DNA from 2 places in the Paraburkholderia sp. 40 genome. Region 2 is predicted to be linked to the other one. Evidence: riboswitches for the same ligand, from Rfam matches in the RefSeq annotation. Region 2 holds a riboswitch; the other holds the start of a gene.
What was found. A riboswitch is a leader RNA that binds a small molecule or an ion and turns the genes downstream of it on or off. The one in region 2 is predicted to bind cobalamin.
Positions count from the first base shown of each region.

Region 1 (8,532 bases), on a different contig from region 2:
ATGCGAGTCATAGGTGTGATCGAAACAAGGGATAGGAATAAATATCAGCCTGACTGTGCGTCATGGCCGGCAGCCGATTCGTGACGCGCGCGCGGCGCGGGTATCAGCGCCTCGTGCTCGCCGTCGCGAATCAGAATCAGCGGATAGCCGAACGCGCGGCTCGTCAACGCGGGCGTCAGCACGTCGCGCACTGGGCCCGCATACGCGCCGCCCGCGCCGTCGAGCAGCAACGCGTGCGTCGCGAAGCGGCGCGCGAGGTTCAGGTCGTGGCACGAGAACAGCACACTACGGCGCGGTTCGCGCGTCCATGCGACGAGCGCGTCGAGACAGTCGACCTGATGATGCAGGTCGAGATGCGACAACGGTTCATCGAGCAGCAACAGCGGCGCGTCCTGGCACAGCACCGCCGCGAGGGCAACGCGCTGACGCTCGCCGCCCGACAGCGACAGCACGTCGCGCGCCGCAAAGTCCGCGAGGCCGAGCCGTTCGAGCGCCGCCCGCGCGGCCGCGCGATCCTCGTCGCGCTCCCAGCCCCTGCCGCCCAGATGCGGGAAGCGGTTCAGCAGCACGATGTCGAGCACGCTTGCGTTGAACGCATCGGCCGCGCTTTGCGGCATCAGCGCGCGGCGCCGTGCGAGCGGCAGCGGCTGCCAGTCGGCCACGCGCACGCCATCGAGTTCGACATGGCCCGCCGCCGGATGCAACAGCCCCGCCAGCGTCGATAGCAAGGTGGTCTTGCCCGCGCCGTTCGGCCCGGCGATGCACCAGATTTCGCCCGCATGGAACGTGTGCGTGAACGCGTCGAGCAAGGTGCGCGCGCCGGCGCGCAACGTCAGGCGCTGCGTGCTCAGCATCGAACAGGTGGGGCTGGGTTTGGCTCGTATCATCGGCGGCGTTTGAGCAGCATCCACAGGAACACCGGCACGCCGACCAGCGACGTGATCACGCCGACCGGCAATTGCGCGGGCGCGATCACGGTCCGCGCGATCAGATCCGCGCCCATCACCGCGACACCGCCGCCGAGCGCGGCCGCCGGCAGCAGCATGCGCTGATCGTTGCCGAACGCGAGCCGCAGCATGTGCGGCACGACGAGACCGACGAAGCCGATCGTGCCCGCGGTCGTCACCGCCGCAGCCGCCGCCAGCGACGCGACCAGGTACACACGCAAACGCAGCGGCATCACGGCGACGCCCAACGCCTGCGCGGCCGCGTCGCCGCGCAGCAACACGTTCAGACGCGGCGCGGCCGGCACGATCGCAAGCAACACGAGCGCGAGCGCCATCAGCGCGGTCCACGGCACCGCGCCGCCATTCAGGTCGCCGGTGAGCCAGAACAGCATGCCGCGCAGACGGCTGTCGGGCGCGAGATTGAGCAGCAGCGTGATCAGCGCGCCCCACCCGGCCGCGATCACCGCGCCGGTCAATAGCAAACGGGGCGACGTGTCCTGCGGCTCGCCGCGCCATAGCTCGCGACGCGCGAGGCCGAGCACCAGCAGGATCGACACGAACGCACCCGCGAACGCGCTCGCATCGACGAGCCACCATGCGCCGCCCGCGATCATCGCAACGAGCGCGAACGTCGCCGCGCCGCCCGACACGCCGAGCACGTATGGCTCGGCCAGCGGATTGCGCAGCAGCACCTGCAGCAGCGCGCCGGCGAGCGCGAGCAACGCGCCGCACGCGAAGCCCGCGAGCGCGCGCGGCAAACGCAACGTACGCACGATTTCGCCGGCGAGATCGTCGCTGCCCGTGCCGCGGAACGTGTGCGTCGGCACGAGCGCCAAAAGCACGCGCGACGGCGCGAGCGGCACGCTGCCGAGCACCAGCGACGCGCCGAGCACCGCGATGGCGGCGAGCGCGAGGCCGAGCCAGATCGCGGCCGCGCGTTTCGCGTTCATCGGGCGCGGCGTCGCCATCGCGGCGCGCAGCGAAGTGGACGCGCGACTCATCCGCGTGCGCTCACGCATGCGGCCAACCCGGCGCGCGCGTCACTGCTGCTGCCAGCCGAGCGTGAGATACGCACCACGTCGCGGCGAGTTATACGAGTAGGCCGTTTCATAATCCTTGTTGAACAGATTGTCGATTTGCGCACTGACGTACCACGCTTTGGTGACGTTGTAGCGCGCCGACAGATTCACGATGCCATAACCGCCGAGGTTGCCCGTGCTATCGGTGCGCGGACCGCTGACGATCCACTCGCCGCCAACCCGCCAGCCACCGATGCTGCGATTCACCGCGAACGACCCGAACCGACGCGCGCGCCGCACGAGGTCGGTACCGTTGTCGAGATCGACCGGGTTCTGCAGCGTCACCGTTGCGCGCACGTCGGTCTTGCCGACATGACCGCTCCACGATCCCTCGAGTCCCTGCACCTTCGCATGGCCGACGTTCTCCGCGAGGTAGATGCCGGGGATCGTCTGCACGTAGTCGATCAGATTCGTATAACGCGTCTGGAAGGCGTTCAACCGCATCACGCCGAGCGCATCGGTCGCGTACTGCAAACCGGCTTCGACCGAATGACTGCGCTCGGGCTGGATCGACGGGTTGCCGCTGATCGGATAGTACAGATCGTCGAAGCTCGGCGCGCGGAACGCATCCGAATAGCTTGCGGTTACCTTCCAGCGCGACGTGATGTCGAATCCGTAGCCGAGATAGTAACTGTTCGCCCCACCGAAATCGGAGTACTGGTCGCGTCGCACGTTGGCCTGAATCTGGTTGCGGCCGAAGCGCGCGCTGTAGCCCGCGAAGACCGAATCGACGTGACGGTCGGGCGCGGCGAACGTGTCGGAGTCGAGCGTCTGGTCGAGATGCTCGTAGCCGAGTTGCAGCTTCTGGTTCGCGGCGAGCGCGAAATCGTTCTGCCACGTGTACTGACGATTGTCGGTATCGAAGCGGCCGTTGTAGATGCCATTGGTGTTCGACACGCTGCGGTCGTCGCCCTCGGCGAGCGTGACGTGGGTGGTCCACCAGTCGGTCAGCTTGCCGTTCGCGAATACCGACACCTGACGCACCTTGCTATAGAGATTGTTCAGATCGGTGGGCTCGCCGTACGCATTGTCGTAGCTGTTGTCGTTGTTCGACTGGAAGTAGCTGACGCCCGCGTCCCACCTGTCGGTGAACATGTGACGCAGCGACGCGCTGATGCTCTCGTTCAGATTGCCGTTTGCGTTCGGATTCGCGTTCGGCGCCTCGAGCGGATTGAGCGACGAAAAGCCGTCGTCCTTCGTGCGTGCGAGCGAAATATTGAAAGTCGTGCGGCCGTCCTGATCGAGCGCGCCGTTCACGCCGGCCGTTTGCGTCTGCGTGCGATAGCTGCCGTAGCCGACCGAAAAATTGAAACGCGGCGGATGATCGCCGCCGTCTTTCGTGAACACCTGCACGACGCCGCCGATCGCGCCCGAGCCATACAACGCCGACACGTTGCCGTTCACCACTTCGACGTGATCGACCTGATCGAGCGGAATCTGCGCGAGCTGAGCTGAGCCGAGACTCACCGAATCGACGCGCACGCCGTCGATCAGCAGCAGCGATTGCGTCGACGATGCGCCGCGCAGAAAGAGGCTCGTGGTCGAACCGGGGCCACCCGTGCGCGAGATTTGCGCGCCTGGCGCGAGTTGCAACAGGCCGGGCAGATCGGTCGCGGTCGTGTCGGCGACGTCCTGCTGATCGAACTGCGTAGTCTGCGGGATCGCATCGCGCAACGCTTGCGGTCCGCGTTGCGCGGTCACGACGATCGGCGACAGCACGTTGCCCGACGCATCGGTGGAAGTGAGATTGGCCGCGTCGGCAACGTTTGCGGCGCTCGCAGCGGTTGCATCCGTCGCGGACGATGAAGACGCGGGCTCGGCGCTTTGCGCATGCACGACGAGCGGCAGGCTCGCGAACGCGAGCAGCGTTGCGCGGGCGATGGGGGACAGCATGGGATGACATTCCTGTGGATAGCGTGCGCGGCCTGCTTCCCCGCGGGCCGACGCGTCACGAGCGCCCCCTTGTTTAGCGTTTTCGCGGGGGGACGTCCCTCTTTTCTGGCCGGTATCCGGGCTACGACACATCGATCCGCCTTCCCACGCGTGACGCGCAGTGGCACACTCGCACGTTGAACTTCCAACCTTGCGACCAGGACCGACCTGCATGAGCACATCACATGCGGTCGCTTACCGTTGCGGGGGCAGCGCAGGTTCGCGCATCCGGTTTTGGCACCGCGCGCGCCCTGCTTCCCGTTTAACTGCGCGCGCCGAAAAGCGCGCGCGGGCACCAGAGTGCGGGAAGTTTAGGAGCGGCCTCGCGGGGCGTCAAGAAAGGTCGACCGGAGCGCAATCGGTTCTGTTGAATGCAGGTTATTGTCGGATGGATTGCCGGTTTTTATCTTATGGTCGACGACGCGACACCCAACGAACGTGCACGAAGCGATGCTGTTACGTCTCGAAACGAGACAATTGTCGGAACCTGTAATATTCCGCGCTAAAATGCGATGTCTTTAGAGGACGCAGCACATGCTCACCGAACTCGAATCACTCTCCCAGAACATCGGCAAGCTGATTGCGATCAGCCAGCGCCACAACGAAGCGCGGCTCGCGCTCGAAGAGCAGCTCGCGCAAACGCGTGCCGAAGTGCAAGCCACGCATGCGGAACTCGCGCAATTGCGCGAAGAGCGCGACGCACTGCAGGCGGAACGCGACGCGCTGTCCGCCAAGATCGACGACGCTCAGGTGCGCCTGAATGCGATTCTCGAAAAATTGCCGCGCGCACGCGCGAGCAGCGAACCGGATAACCAGCTCGATCTGCTCGAGTCCGCCCAGCCCGAACATGAGGAAGCGGAAAGCGACGTGAGCCGACACGGAGAAAGCGCATGACCACCAAGCAGATCGAAGTATCGATTCTCGAAGTACCCTATCGTCTCGCCTGTTCGCCGGAAACCGAAGGCGCGCTGCTCGAGGCGGTCGCGCGCGTCGACGCCGAGATGAAGAAAATCCGCAGCGGCAGCAACGTGCGCGGCACCGATCGCATCGCCGTGATGGCTGCGCTGTCGCTGGCATCGGAACTGCTTAAGCTGCAAAGCAGCGTGCGACACGGAGAAGCATTTCCTGCTGAAGAAATCCGGCGTACAATGCAGCAAATGAACGAACAGCTAGGTACTGTGATCGAGCAGTACAGCTTGCAGTAAGCAGTAGTGGGCCGGTTTCGAATCGGTCACGTGTTCAACGGTTTGGGTTGTAGCATCATCGGTTAGCTTCCCTGCCTGGTTCGCCAAGGTCATACATTCCTTGAACCAATGCCATGTGCACGGTTGCGGAAATTTGTAGCACGGGTGTGCGCGTCACTCAGTCTGATGTACCCGAAGTGTTGCTAACTGCGACCAATTCTGAACCCTCGGTTCAGGATGCCGGCCTAGCGGCTAAGGCGGGGACCTTATCTGGAACGGCATCGGACTTCGGTTCGATGCCGTTTTTCTTTGGTCGTCGTTTTTTCGTTTGAGCGCCTTTTTCAGGGGCTTTTCCGTACGCGCCTGCTGTTGTTGCGCTTCGTTCAATCTCACACGCTCACTCCGATTCATGCGCTACTGGCTGATGAAGTCCGAACCGGACGAAGCAAGCATCGACGACCTCGCCAACGCACCTCATCGCACCTTGCCGTGGACCGGCGTACGCAACTATCAGGCGCGCAACTTCATGCGCGACGTGATGCAGGTCGGCGACGGCGTGCTCTTCTATCATTCGAGCTGTCCGGAGCCCGGCATCGCGGGCATCGCGGAGGTCTCGTCGACCGCGTATCCGGACCCGACCCAGTTCGATAAAAAGAGTCCGTACTACGACGCGAAATCGTCGCCGGAAACGCCGCGCTGGATGCTCGTCGACGTCGTGTTCAGGAAGAAAATCGCGCTGATTCCGCTTGCCGCGCTGCGCGAGCATGCCGAATTGCAGGACATGCGCGTGCTCGCCAAAGGCAACCGCCTGTCGATCACGCCGGTGACCGAAGCCGAATGGCGCTTCATCACTAAACAGCTGGTTTAAGGGCGAACGCGCGACGCGGCACCTGTCATGATCGCATCCAGGTCATCGTTTCCGATGCGGCGGCGAAGCACTAATTGGGGAACCAAGCGTCGGTAAAACGCGCCTAATCGGTCGACGAAAGCGTGAGCTCGAACCGGCCGCTCGACGGCAAGCCGATGCATTCGCCAGCGCATCCGTCAAACCGCGCGCCACCGCCCGGCGCTCGCGTCGAACGTGCACAACCTGTTCAAACAAGGATTCCAGTCATGACGACAAAAACCGCACGGTCCCTCGCACTTGCGCTCGCCTTGGGCGCGCCTGTGGCACTCGCACTGAACCCTGCGCCCGCTCGAGCGCAGACCATGATGCCGCAGCCTTCGGGCGTGCTGTCGCTGAATGCGCAGGCGAGCGCGGAAGTCCCGCAGGACGAAGTCGAAATCACGCTGTTTTACGAGCAGGAAGCGAGCGAGCCGTCGTCGCTGACGTCGACGCTGAACGAACGCGCCGACGCGGCATTGCAGAAAGCGCGCGGCGTCAGCGGCGTGACCGCGCGCTCGGGCGCGTTCTCGATCTTCCCGTCGACGGACCGCGACGGACGCATCTCGACGTGGCGCGGCCGCACGGAAGTCGTGCTCGAATCGCGCGACTTCGCCGCGGCATCGAAGCTCGCCGGACAGATGGCATCGATCATGCAGGTTGGCAACGTGCGTTTCTCGCTGTCGCCGGAAGCGCAGCGCGCGGCCGAACAGCGGCTCAGCGGCGAGGCGATCAAATCGTTTCGCGAGCAGGCCGCGGCGTCCTCGCAGGCGTTCGGCTTTAGCGGCTATTCGATCCGCGAGGTCAACGTGAATCACAGCGGCGTGATGCCGCGTCCGATGATGATGATGAGCGCACGCGCGATGGGCGCCGACGCGAAGAGCGCGCCGCTGTCGCTCGAAGGCGGCACGTCGACGGTGACGGTCAACGTGTCGGGGTCGGTGCAGATGAAGTGACGCGCAAGCGCAAGCCCCAACAGAAAACGCCACGGCATCCATCGATGCCGTGGCGTTTTTTCATGCAACACTCGCTACGCTAGCCGAGCGCCGCTCAGTTCGCGCCAACCGCCTGCGCCGGCTCGCGACGCCCACGGCGATACGCCCACACCATCAGGCCGATGCCCGCGAGAATCATGGGCAGCGACAGCCATTGACCCATCGACAGCCCCATCGCGAGCAGGCCGAGGAAATCGTCCGGCTCGCGCGCGAATTCGACCGTGAAGCGCGCAAGGCCGTAGCCGATCAGGAACATCGCGGAAATCGCGCCGAGCGGCTTCGGTTTGCGCGAGAAAAAGATCAGCACAAAGAACAGCGCCACGCCTTCGAGCGCGATCTCGTACAGCTCCGACGGATGTCGCGGCAGCATGTGATATTGCGCGAACACTTCGTTCAGATGCCATTGCGCGGCCAGTTGCGGATGCGCGGCGAGCCATGTGGCGTCGTCAGGCGCGGCGCCGGGAAACAGCATCGCCCACGGCGCCGACGGATCGGTCACGCGGCCCCACAGCTCGCCGTTGATGAAATTGCCGAGGCGCCCCGCCGCGAGGCCCGTGGGCACCATCGGCGCGACGAAGTCGGTGACTTGCAGCCACGAGCGCTTGCGCTGATAAGCGAACAGCATCATCGCGATCGTCACGCCGAGAAAGCCGCCGTGAAACGACATGCCGCCTTCCCACACCTTGAAGATGTCGAGCGGATGCGCGAAATAAAAGCTCGCCTTGTAGAACAGCACATAGCCGAGCCGGCCGCCGAGGATCGTACCTAGCACGCCGTAGAACAGCATGTCGTCGATATCCTTCGCGGTCCAGCCTTGCGCGGCGACGTACGGCAGCCGCAGCCGCAGCCGGGCAACGACGATCGCCGCGACGAACGCGACGAGGTACATCAAGCCATACCAGCGCACGGCGAGCGGCCCCAGATGGATGGCGACAGGGTCGAAATTGGGGTGAATGAGCATCGTGTAGTTATGGGCAGTTCAGGTTCGAAAGCAGTTTTTACAGGGAATCAGAAGCGGGATCTAGACACGCGACGCGACGCTCGCCGCATGCGCGCGCACGATGTCGATGAAGCCCGCCAGCACCGGGCTGACCTCGTCGGTGCGCCAGACGAGGCCCGTCTCGATCGCGGGCACCGACTCGGACAGCGGCCGGTACACGACGCCCGTGCGCCGCAGGTTACGCAACGATTGCGGCACCAGCGCGACGCCCATGCCGGCCGACACGAGACTCACGATGGTCTGCATCTGGATCGCCTCCTGGCCGATCCGTGGCGCGAGGCCCGCAACGCCGTAGCAATCCATAATGATGTCATAAAAGCCTGGCGCGAGACGCCTTGGGAAGATCACGAGCGGCGCGTCGGCGACATCGCGCAGGCTGACGGGCATGTCGAGCCATTCGGCGGCGGGGTCTTCGGCGGCGCTGCCCTTGCCGTTTGCGTTCACGCTGCCCCGCAAGCCTTGCGCCATCTCCGTCGACATCGCGATCACGAGCGGCTCGCGCGCGATCGGCA
Region 1 is NZ_JBNPVY010000004.1:3,209,342-3,217,873, forward strand. It holds gene cobT (nicotinate-nucleotide--dimethylbenzimidazole phosphoribosyltransferase) at 1-11, opposite strand, end outside; gene OKW28_RS36810 (ABC transporter ATP-binding protein) at 45-854, opposite strand; gene OKW28_RS36815 (FecCD family ABC transporter permease) at 884-1,948, opposite strand; gene OKW28_RS36820 (TonB-dependent receptor domain-containing protein) at 1,988-3,919, opposite strand; cobalamin riboswitch at 4,010-4,273, opposite strand; gene OKW28_RS36825 (ATPase) at 4,493-4,852, shown strand; gene OKW28_RS36830 (cell division protein ZapA) at 4,849-5,163, shown strand; RNA gene ssrS (6S RNA) at 5,229-5,410, shown strand; gene OKW28_RS36840 (EVE domain-containing protein) at 5,552-6,010, shown strand; gene OKW28_RS36845 (SIMPL domain-containing protein) at 6,256-6,981, shown strand; gene lgt (prolipoprotein diacylglyceryl transferase) at 7,076-7,981, opposite strand; gene OKW28_RS36855 (LysR family transcriptional regulator) at 8,042-8,532, opposite strand, start outside.
Region 1: linked by a shared signal. The riboswitch ahead of OKW28_RS36820 (TonB-dependent receptor domain-containing protein) and the one ahead of cobA (uroporphyrinogen-III C-methyltransferase) in region 2 are both predicted to bind cobalamin.

Region 2 (8,532 bases):
TCGATGCGCCAGCCGACTGGCGTGTGAAGCTCAGCATCGACAAGACGAGCGGTGTGCCGAACATCGACTCGATGGAACCGCTGCAGCGTTAAAACACCGCCTCGGATCGCCGGGGCCGCGAGTATCAGTTATTCCTGCGCCGGCTCGTCTCGCGGCCAGCGGTTTTCGAACAGGCAATCGGCGAGCGGCAGACGGCTCGCCCAGCGCTCCGTTTCGAGCATCGGCTCGCTATAGAAGGCAGCGACGTGGCCGAGGCACAGAATCGCGACCGGCCGCGCGCCTTCCGGCATCGCCAGTAGCTGGTGCACCGCGTCGACATCGAATAGCGACACCCAACCAAGCCCGAGTCCTTCCGCGCGCGCGGCGAGCCACATGTTCTGGATCGCGCACGCGACCGACGCGAGATCCATCTCCGGCAGCGTGCGACGGCCGAAGACGTGTCGCTCGCGCCCGTCCATCAACGCGATCACCAGCAGTTCCGCGCATTCGCGCATGCCTTCCACCTTCAGCTTCATGAACTCGTCGCGGCGCTTGCCGAGCGCATCGGCGGTGGCGAGCCGTTCGCGCTCGACGATGTCGCGCAAGCCCGTGCGCAGCGCCGCGTCGGTGATGCGCACGATGCGCCACGGCTGCATGTAGCCGACGCTCGGCGCGTGATGCGCCGCGTCGAGCAGACGCCGCAGCACCGCCGGATCGACCGGATCGGGCACGAAGTGGCGCATGTCGCGGCGTTCGTAAATCGCGCGATAGACCGCATCGCGCTCGGAGTCGTCAAAAGGTTGCGCCATAAAAGAGGGCGGCCGTGAAAGCCGGGTTGGAGGGCCAGTAAGCGTGCATATAGGTTGCCACAATCGGGCCCACGCGAAACACCGCTTCGCCGGGCGCGTCGCTGTGCGCGCGCGTGGCGAAGCGCTGCGGCGCAAGCGGCGTCGCGAGCTTCGAGTAGTGGAACGTGTGGCCGGTCAGCGTGCCGTGGACGCCATCGATCTGCTGCATGCCGAGCGACGTGAAGCGCGTTTGCATCGTCGCGTGACCGGGTAGCAGGCCCAGCATCGGCGTGCTAGTGCCTTGCGCGTCGGTCAGCGTGTCGAGCAGATAGAGCATGCCGCCGCACTCGGCGACCACCGGTTTGTCCGCCTCGACGTGCGCGCGGATCGATGCCGCGCTGGTCGAGTTGCCCGCGAGCGTCGCCAGATGCAGCTCGGGATAGCCGCCCGGCAGATAGAGCGCGTGCGTGCCGGCGGGCAACGCTTCGTCGGCAAGCGGCGAGAAATAGCTGAGCCGCGCGCCGAGCGCTTCGAGCAGCGCGACGTTGGCCGGATAGATGAACGAGAACGCGGCGTCGCGCGCGATCGCGATGTGCTTGCCTTCGAGCAGACGCGGCAGCACTTCGGGCGAGGGCACGCCGAAATCGACCGGGCGCGGCAGTTCGGCGAGCGCGGTCGACGCGAGCGTATCCGCCGCGCGTTCCAGGCGCGCTTCGAGATCGTCGATTTCATCGGCCTGGTGCAGGCCGAGGTGGCGGTCGGGCAGCGTGATCTCGTCGCTCGCGGCGAGGTGGCCGCACCAGCGCAACCCGGGCGGCAGCGCTTCCTGCAGCATCTGCGCGTGCCGAGCGGAGCCGACGCGATTCGCGAGCACGCCGTGGAACGGCAGTTGTGGTCTGAAGCGCGCAAGGCCGAATGCGAGCGCGCCGAAGGTCTGCGCCATCGCCTGCGCGGAAATCACCGCGAGCACCGGCACGCCGAACGTGGTCGCCAGATCGGCGCTGCTCGGCGTGCCGTCGAACAGGCCCATCACGCCTTCGATCAGGATCAGATCGGCTTCTTGCGCCGCCCGCGCGAGCAGGTTGCGACATGCGCTTTCGCCGACCATCCACAGATCGAGCGACAGCACCGGCGCGCCGCTCGCGCGCGCGAGGATCATCGGATCGAGAAAATCCGGTCCGGTCTTGAACACGCGCACGCGACGTCCGAGCCGCCGGTGATAACGCGCGAGACCGGCGGTGATCGTGGTTTTGCCTTGTCCCGACGCGGGCGCGCTGATGAACAGCGCGGGGCACGCCCCGAAGGAAGTCCCCTGGGGGGACGCCGCGGAGCAAGTCCCCTTGGGGGGCGCCCCGGACGAAGCCCCGTTGGAGGACGCCGACATCGCTCAGAACTCCACGCCGCGCTGCGCCTTCACACCTTGCTCGCGATACGGATGCTTGATCGCGCGCATTTCGGTGACGAGGTCGGCGGCTTCGATCAGCGCGTCCGGCGCATGGCGTCCGGTCACGACGACATGCAACATCGGCGCACGCGCGTTGATCACCGCGAGCACTTCGTCGAGCGGCAGGTATTCGTACTTCAGCACGGTGTTCAGCTCGTCGAGGATCACCATCTGGTAGTCGCCGCTTTCGATCATCCGCCGCGCTTCGTTCCAGCCTTTGCGCGCGGTCGCGATGTCGGCCTCGCGGTTCTGCGTGTTCCATGTGTAGCCGTCGCCCATCGTGACGAAATCGCATTGCGCGATCGCGCCGAGGAAATCGCGCTCCGACGTATGCAGCGCGCCCTTGATGAACTGCACGACGCCGAGCCGCATGCCGTGGCCGAGCACCCGCACGGCCATGCCGAACGCGGCCGTGCTCTTGCCCTTGCCGGTGCCGGTGTTGACGATCAGCAGGCCTTTTTCGACGGTCGCGCTGGCCTGCTTCTTTTCGTGGCCTTCGCGGCGGCGTTCGGTCATGCGTTGATGCGATTCCGGATCGGTTTTCATCGAGGGTCCTGGTCTTGAGAGGCGGGATGGGATGGGGGCGCGTCGCTAAGGGCAGCGTTGTTCGCCGCTGCGATCGCCACCGTGATGCCGGCGTGCGCGGTCTTGCGTACGATTAGACGCGCGTTTTGCGCGGTTGTGGTGGAGTCCGGCGCCGTTGCCGCCAGCAGCGCGCACGGCTCGCACACACCATCGACGCCGAGATGCGCGTGTGCCGCCGCCGACGGCGACGCGACTGGTACCGCGGCGATCTGCTCACGGCTGAACAGTTGCAGCGGCAGCTGATGACGTGAGCAGAATTCGAGCAGACCGGCTTCGTTGGCTTTGGTGTCGATCGTCGCGATGGCGCGGATCTGCTCGAAGGTATTCGATCCGAGCGCTGCGCGGACGGCGGCTTCGATCTCAGCGGCTTCGCTGTGCAAGCGGCAACCGATGCCGACGCTCAGCGTTTTGATCGCGCGTCCGAGTCCGTGTCGTGTCGCGCTCGCTCCCAGTTCGTGAGCAAAGCCGGCGTCGCGTTTGGCCGCATCACGCGCCAGTGCGAGCGACGCCACACCGCCGATCACGACGATCGCCGGCGAGCCGAGCCCCGCGCGCGCCACCGCCTCGGCGAACTCGCGAAGCGGCGCGAGCACATGACGCTGCTCAGGCCGCGTCGCCGACTCGATCGCCGCGCACGGCGTGTCGGCGGACATGCCGGCAGCCAGCAATGCGCGGGCGATCTCGCCGAGCCGGCGCATGCCCATGTAGATCACCAGCGTCATGCGCGTCGCGGCGAGCGCGGCCCAGTCCGGTTCGCCACTGCCGGCGCCGTGGCCGGTGACGAACACGACGCCCTGCGCGTGATCACGATGCGTGACCGCGATACCGAGCGCCGCGGGCGCCGCGATGCCGGCCGTGATGCCGTTGATCACGTCGACTTCGATACCCGCGGCCTGTAGCGCCTGCAACTCTTCGCCGCCGCGGCCGAACACGAACGGATCGCCGCCCTTGAGCCGCGCGACGCTGCGCCCCGCGCGCAGATGCCCGAGCATTCGCGCGACGATGTCGGCTTGCGGCGTCGACGGATGGCCGCCGCGTTTGCCGACGTACACGATTTGCGCGTCGGTGCGCGCGAACTGCAGCACGTCGGGATTCACCAGATCGTCGACGAGCACGACATCGGCCTGCGCGAGCGCGCGGGTGGCCTTCAGCGTGATCAGTTCGACGTCGCCGGGACCGGCGCCGATCAGCCAGGCGCGCGTCATCGCGGCGTGCATGGCGCGCGCCATGCGGTGATGGAAGAAGAGAAACGGCGTGCGACAGCGCGCGCGGCGGTGAATATAGAGGTCATGCGGAACTGCGAATCCGGGCACGCGCGATGCCGCGCTGCTACGCCTTCACATCCGTTCCCCGCGGATTCCGGCGGCCGGCGGCGCCGCGTGATGCACGGATGCAATGCGGCACCGCCTCCGCGTCTGGCCGGTATCCGGGCTGGCGGCCTCATGCGCTTCGCCTTCCCGTCCCGGTTTGTGGATTCGCGGGACAGTGGCATCAAAAAACGCATGCGCGGCACGTCGGACTCGAAGGCGAATCGAATCGCGCGCCGCAGGTCGCTTACCGTTGCGGGGACAGCACAGGTTGAACGCGCGAGGCGCTGCCTGTTTCCCGTTTAACTGCACACGCGAGCGCATGTGCGGGCACCAAACGCGCGCATACGATAGCACATGGCGCCTTGCCGGATAAGCCAGGGCGGCGCTTTCCGGCTCTGTGCGTTCCTTGACTGCGCAAGGCCGCGGGCCTACACTCGCACGCACTTTGGGTGCTCGCGTGCGCGCTCGTGCGCATGCAGTTAAACGGGAAACAGGGAGCCACCTGCTCTGGAGCGGCTAACCTGTGCTGTCCCCGCAACGGTAAGCGAAAAGCGGTTCCGGCTTGATAGCCGGGCACCGCAGTGCCGGCTTCGATGTCCTCGCGCAAGGTCGCGTGGACATTTCACCACTGGACGAGAAACCACTCGGCCGGGAAGGGGAAGCGGCGCTTTCGCCAGCCCGGATACCGGCCCAAAGAAGCAGAACGACCGCCGCGGGGATGCGGCGGCGCGTTCATGACCTCAGTTCCGCTTTCTGTATTTCCGTTGTCGCGGCAATGCCGTCGTTCGTCCCCGTGTCTGGTGATCGCTGGTACTGCTGCGCGTGCTTCATTCGCTCCATTCGCCAGCCGACGCGGACCCACGCGCGGACTTTCCGGCATACCGATCAACGCCAAGGGATGGACCTCACGATGCAAACTCAATTGCGCAAGATCCCCGTCACGATCGTCACGGGCTTTCTCGGCAGCGGCAAAACCACACTGCTGCGGCACATTCTTCAGCATGCGGGCGGCAAGCGCATCGCGGTGATCGTCAACGAGTTCGGCGAGCTCGGCATCGACGGCGAAATCCTCAAAGGCTGCGGCATCGGTTGCGATGAAAACGGCGTCGAGACCGAAGGGCAATTGTATGAACTCGCGAACGGTTGTTTGTGCTGCACCGTGCAGGAAGAATTTTTCCCGGTGATGGAAAAGCTCGCGGAGCGCCGCGACGAACTCGATCACGTGCTGATCGAAACGTCGGGGCTCGCGTTGCCGAAGCCGCTCGTGCAGGCGTTCAACTGGCCGCAGATCCGCAATGGCTTCACGGTCGACGCGGTGGTGACGGTGGTGGACGGCCCGGCCGCCGCGAGCGGCCAGTTCGCCGATAACCCGCTCGCCGTCGATGCACAGCGCAAGGCCGATCCGAATCTCGATCACGAGTCGCCGCTGCACGAGCTGTTCGAAGACCAGTTGTCGGCGGCCGATCTGGTGATTCTGAACAAGACCGATCTGATCGACGACGCGCGGCAGCACGAGGTCGAAGCCGCGATCCGCGCGGAGATTCCGCCGCAGGTGAAGATCGTACGTGCGCAGCAGGGGCGGCTCGACCTGCATACGCTGCTGGGCCTCGAAGCGGCGTCGGAAGAGACGATCCACCTGCGTCATGACCACCACGGTTCCGCCGACGACCCCGATCATCACCACGATGAATTCGATGCGGTCGTCGTGCAGGCATCCGTACCGTCGCGCGACGCGGCGCTCGCCGCCTTGCAGACGCTCGTCGAAACCCACACGATTTACCGTGTCAAAGGCTTCGCGGCACTGCAGGGCGCGGCGATGCGTCTCGTGATCCAGGGCGTGGGCCGGCGCTTCGACAGCTACTTCGACCGGCGCTGGCAAGCGGGTGAAAATGGCGACGGCGCGTTGAGCCGCTTCGTGCTGATCGGCGCAGACCTCGACCAACACGCGCTGCAACAGGCGTTCGACGCAGCGCTCGACGCGACGTCGAACGCGACGGCATAAACGGGCGCACCAGCATGCATCTGCTGCGCACGACGCCGGGCGGCTTCGTCGACGATACGCAGGGCGTGATCCGCATCGATCAGCAGCCCGCCGAGATCGTCGTGCTCAGTTCCGCCGACACCACGCTGTCGCTGCTCGCGAGCGTGGTGCCGCGTCTCGGCGACGGCTTTCCGAGCGTGCGGCTCGCGAACGTTACGTATCTGCGTCAGCCTGCCTCGGTCGATTTCTATCTGGACGACGTGTTGCAGCATGCGCGCGTGGTTGTCGTCGATCATCTCGGCGGCGAAGCGTATTGGCCGTACGGCATCGAGCAGGTGGTCGCGCTCGCGCAGCGCAAACAGCAAACGCTCGCGATGTTTTCCGGCGATCTGCAGGAAGACCCGAACCTGCTCGCGCGCAGCACCGCGAGCGCCGGGTTGTGTCAGCAGCTGTGGCGCTATCTGCGCGAGGGCGGTCCGCAGAACGCCGAGGCGTTTTTGCGCTGCATCGCGTATCGCGCGCTCGACTGGGGGCGCGAACCCGATCCGCCGCGCGCGTTGCCGGCCGCGTCGCTGTATCACCCTGAGCGCGATACCCCCATCGTCGCCGACTGGCAGGCGCGTTGGCGGCAAGACGCGCCGGTCGTCGCGATTCTGTTCTACAAGGCGCATCTGCAGGCCGCCAATACTGCGGTGTTCGATGCGCTGATCGACGCGCTCGAAGCGCAAGGGCTCAATCCGCTGCCGCTCGCGATCACGTCGCTGAAGGATGCGGTGAGCCGCGATGTCGTGCAGTCGCTGTGCGCGCGACATGGTGTCGCGCTCGTGCTGAACACGACCGCGTTCGCCGCTTCCGCGATCGACGACCCGGAGCCGCTCGCGCTCGCCGGCGACGCGCCCGTGTTTCAGGTGATCCTGAGCGGCGGCAATCGCGAAGACTGGCTGAAGGACAACCACGGCCTCAATTCGCGCGACATCGCGATGCATATCGCGCTGCCCGAAGTGGACGGGCGCATCATCACGCGAGCGATCAGCTTCAAGGGGCTCGCGTATCGCTGTGCGCATACGCAGGTCGACGTGGTCCGCTATCAGCCCGACCTCGAACGGGTGCGCTTTCTCGCCGAGCTGAGCCGGCGCTGGTGCCGTTTGCGTTCGCTCGATAACGCCGACAAGAAAGTCGCGTTGATTCTCGCCAACTATCCGATGAGCGAAGGGCGCATCGGCAATGGCGTCGGGCTCGATACGCCGGCGTCGGTGGTCGGCATTCTGTCGATGCTGCGCGATGAAGATTATCGTGTCGGCGAATTACCCGAAAACGGCGACGCGTTGTTGAACAGGCTGACCGAAGGCGTGACCAACGATCCGGTCGTACGCGATCTGCGTCCGGCCCTGCAAAGCCTCGCACTCGACGACTATCTCGCGCATTTCAACGCGTTGCCGGCGAGCGTGCGCGACGCGTTGAACGCTCGCTGGGGCAAGCCCGAGCAGGACCCCACGCTACGGCGCGGCCGCTTCATGATCGCCGGCTGGCGCTGCGGCCAGGTGTTCGTCGGCATTCAGCCTGCGCGTTCGCGCGAGCATGGCGACTACGCGAGCTATCACGATGCGGAGCTCGTACCGCCGCACGCCTACCTCGCGTTCTATTTCTGGCTGCGCCATCAGTTCGGCATCGACGCGGTCGTGCACGTCGGCAAGCACGGCAATCTGGAATGGCTGCCGGGCAAAAGCGTCGCCTTGAGCGACGCGTGCTGGCCCGATCTGATTCTCGGACCGATGCCGCATCTGTATCCGTTCATCGTCAACGATCCGGGCGAGGGCAGCCAGGCGAAGCGGCGCGCGCAGGCGGTGATCATCGATCATCTGATGCCACCGCTTACACGCGCCGAAAACTATGGGCCGCTGCAGGACCTCGAACGCCAGGTCGACGAATACTACGAGGCATTGATGGTCGATTCGCGTCGCGCGAAGCTCTTGCGTCGCACGATTCTGGCGACGATCGTCGAGCATCGGTTGCACGAAGAGCTGAGTCTCGCGGCGCCGAACGGACAGGACGATGAAGACGCGCTGCTCACACGCGTCGATGCGTGGCTGTGCGAGCTCAAGGAAGCGCAGATTCGCGATGGCCTGCATACGTTCGGGCAGTCGCCGCGCGGCGTGCAGCGGCGCGACACGCTGCTCGCGCTCGGGCGCTTTCCGGTCGGCGATGGGCAGGGCGGCAAGGCGGGGCTCGTCGACGCGCTGGCGCGCGATCTGCGCATCGATCATCGGTTCGACCCGTTGACGGTGGATTGGGCCGCCGCATGGGACGGCCCGCGACCCGATGTATTGCAGCGGGTCAGCGATGCGCCGTGGCGACATTACGGCGATACGCGCGAGCGGTTGGAATTGCTCGCGGGCGAGCTGTTGCGCGGCGTCTGCGGTGTCGATTGCGATGACGCGGATCGTT
Region 2 is NZ_JBNPVY010000002.1:34,162-42,693, forward strand. It holds gene OKW28_RS01475 (DUF4136 domain-containing protein) at 1-92, shown strand, start outside; gene bluB (5,6-dimethylbenzimidazole synthase) at 129-788, opposite strand; gene OKW28_RS01485 (cobyrinate a,c-diamide synthase) at 772-2,151, opposite strand; gene cobO (cob(I)yrinic acid a,c-diamide adenosyltransferase) at 2,155-2,757, opposite strand; gene OKW28_RS01495 (cobalamin biosynthesis protein) at 2,754-3,293, opposite strand; partial or broken gene cobA (uroporphyrinogen-III C-methyltransferase) at 3,276-4,001, opposite strand; cobalamin riboswitch at 4,197-4,456, opposite strand; cobalamin riboswitch at 4,537-4,814, shown strand; gene cobW (cobalamin biosynthesis protein CobW) at 5,017-6,108, shown strand; gene cobN (cobaltochelatase subunit CobN) at 6,123-8,532, shown strand, end outside.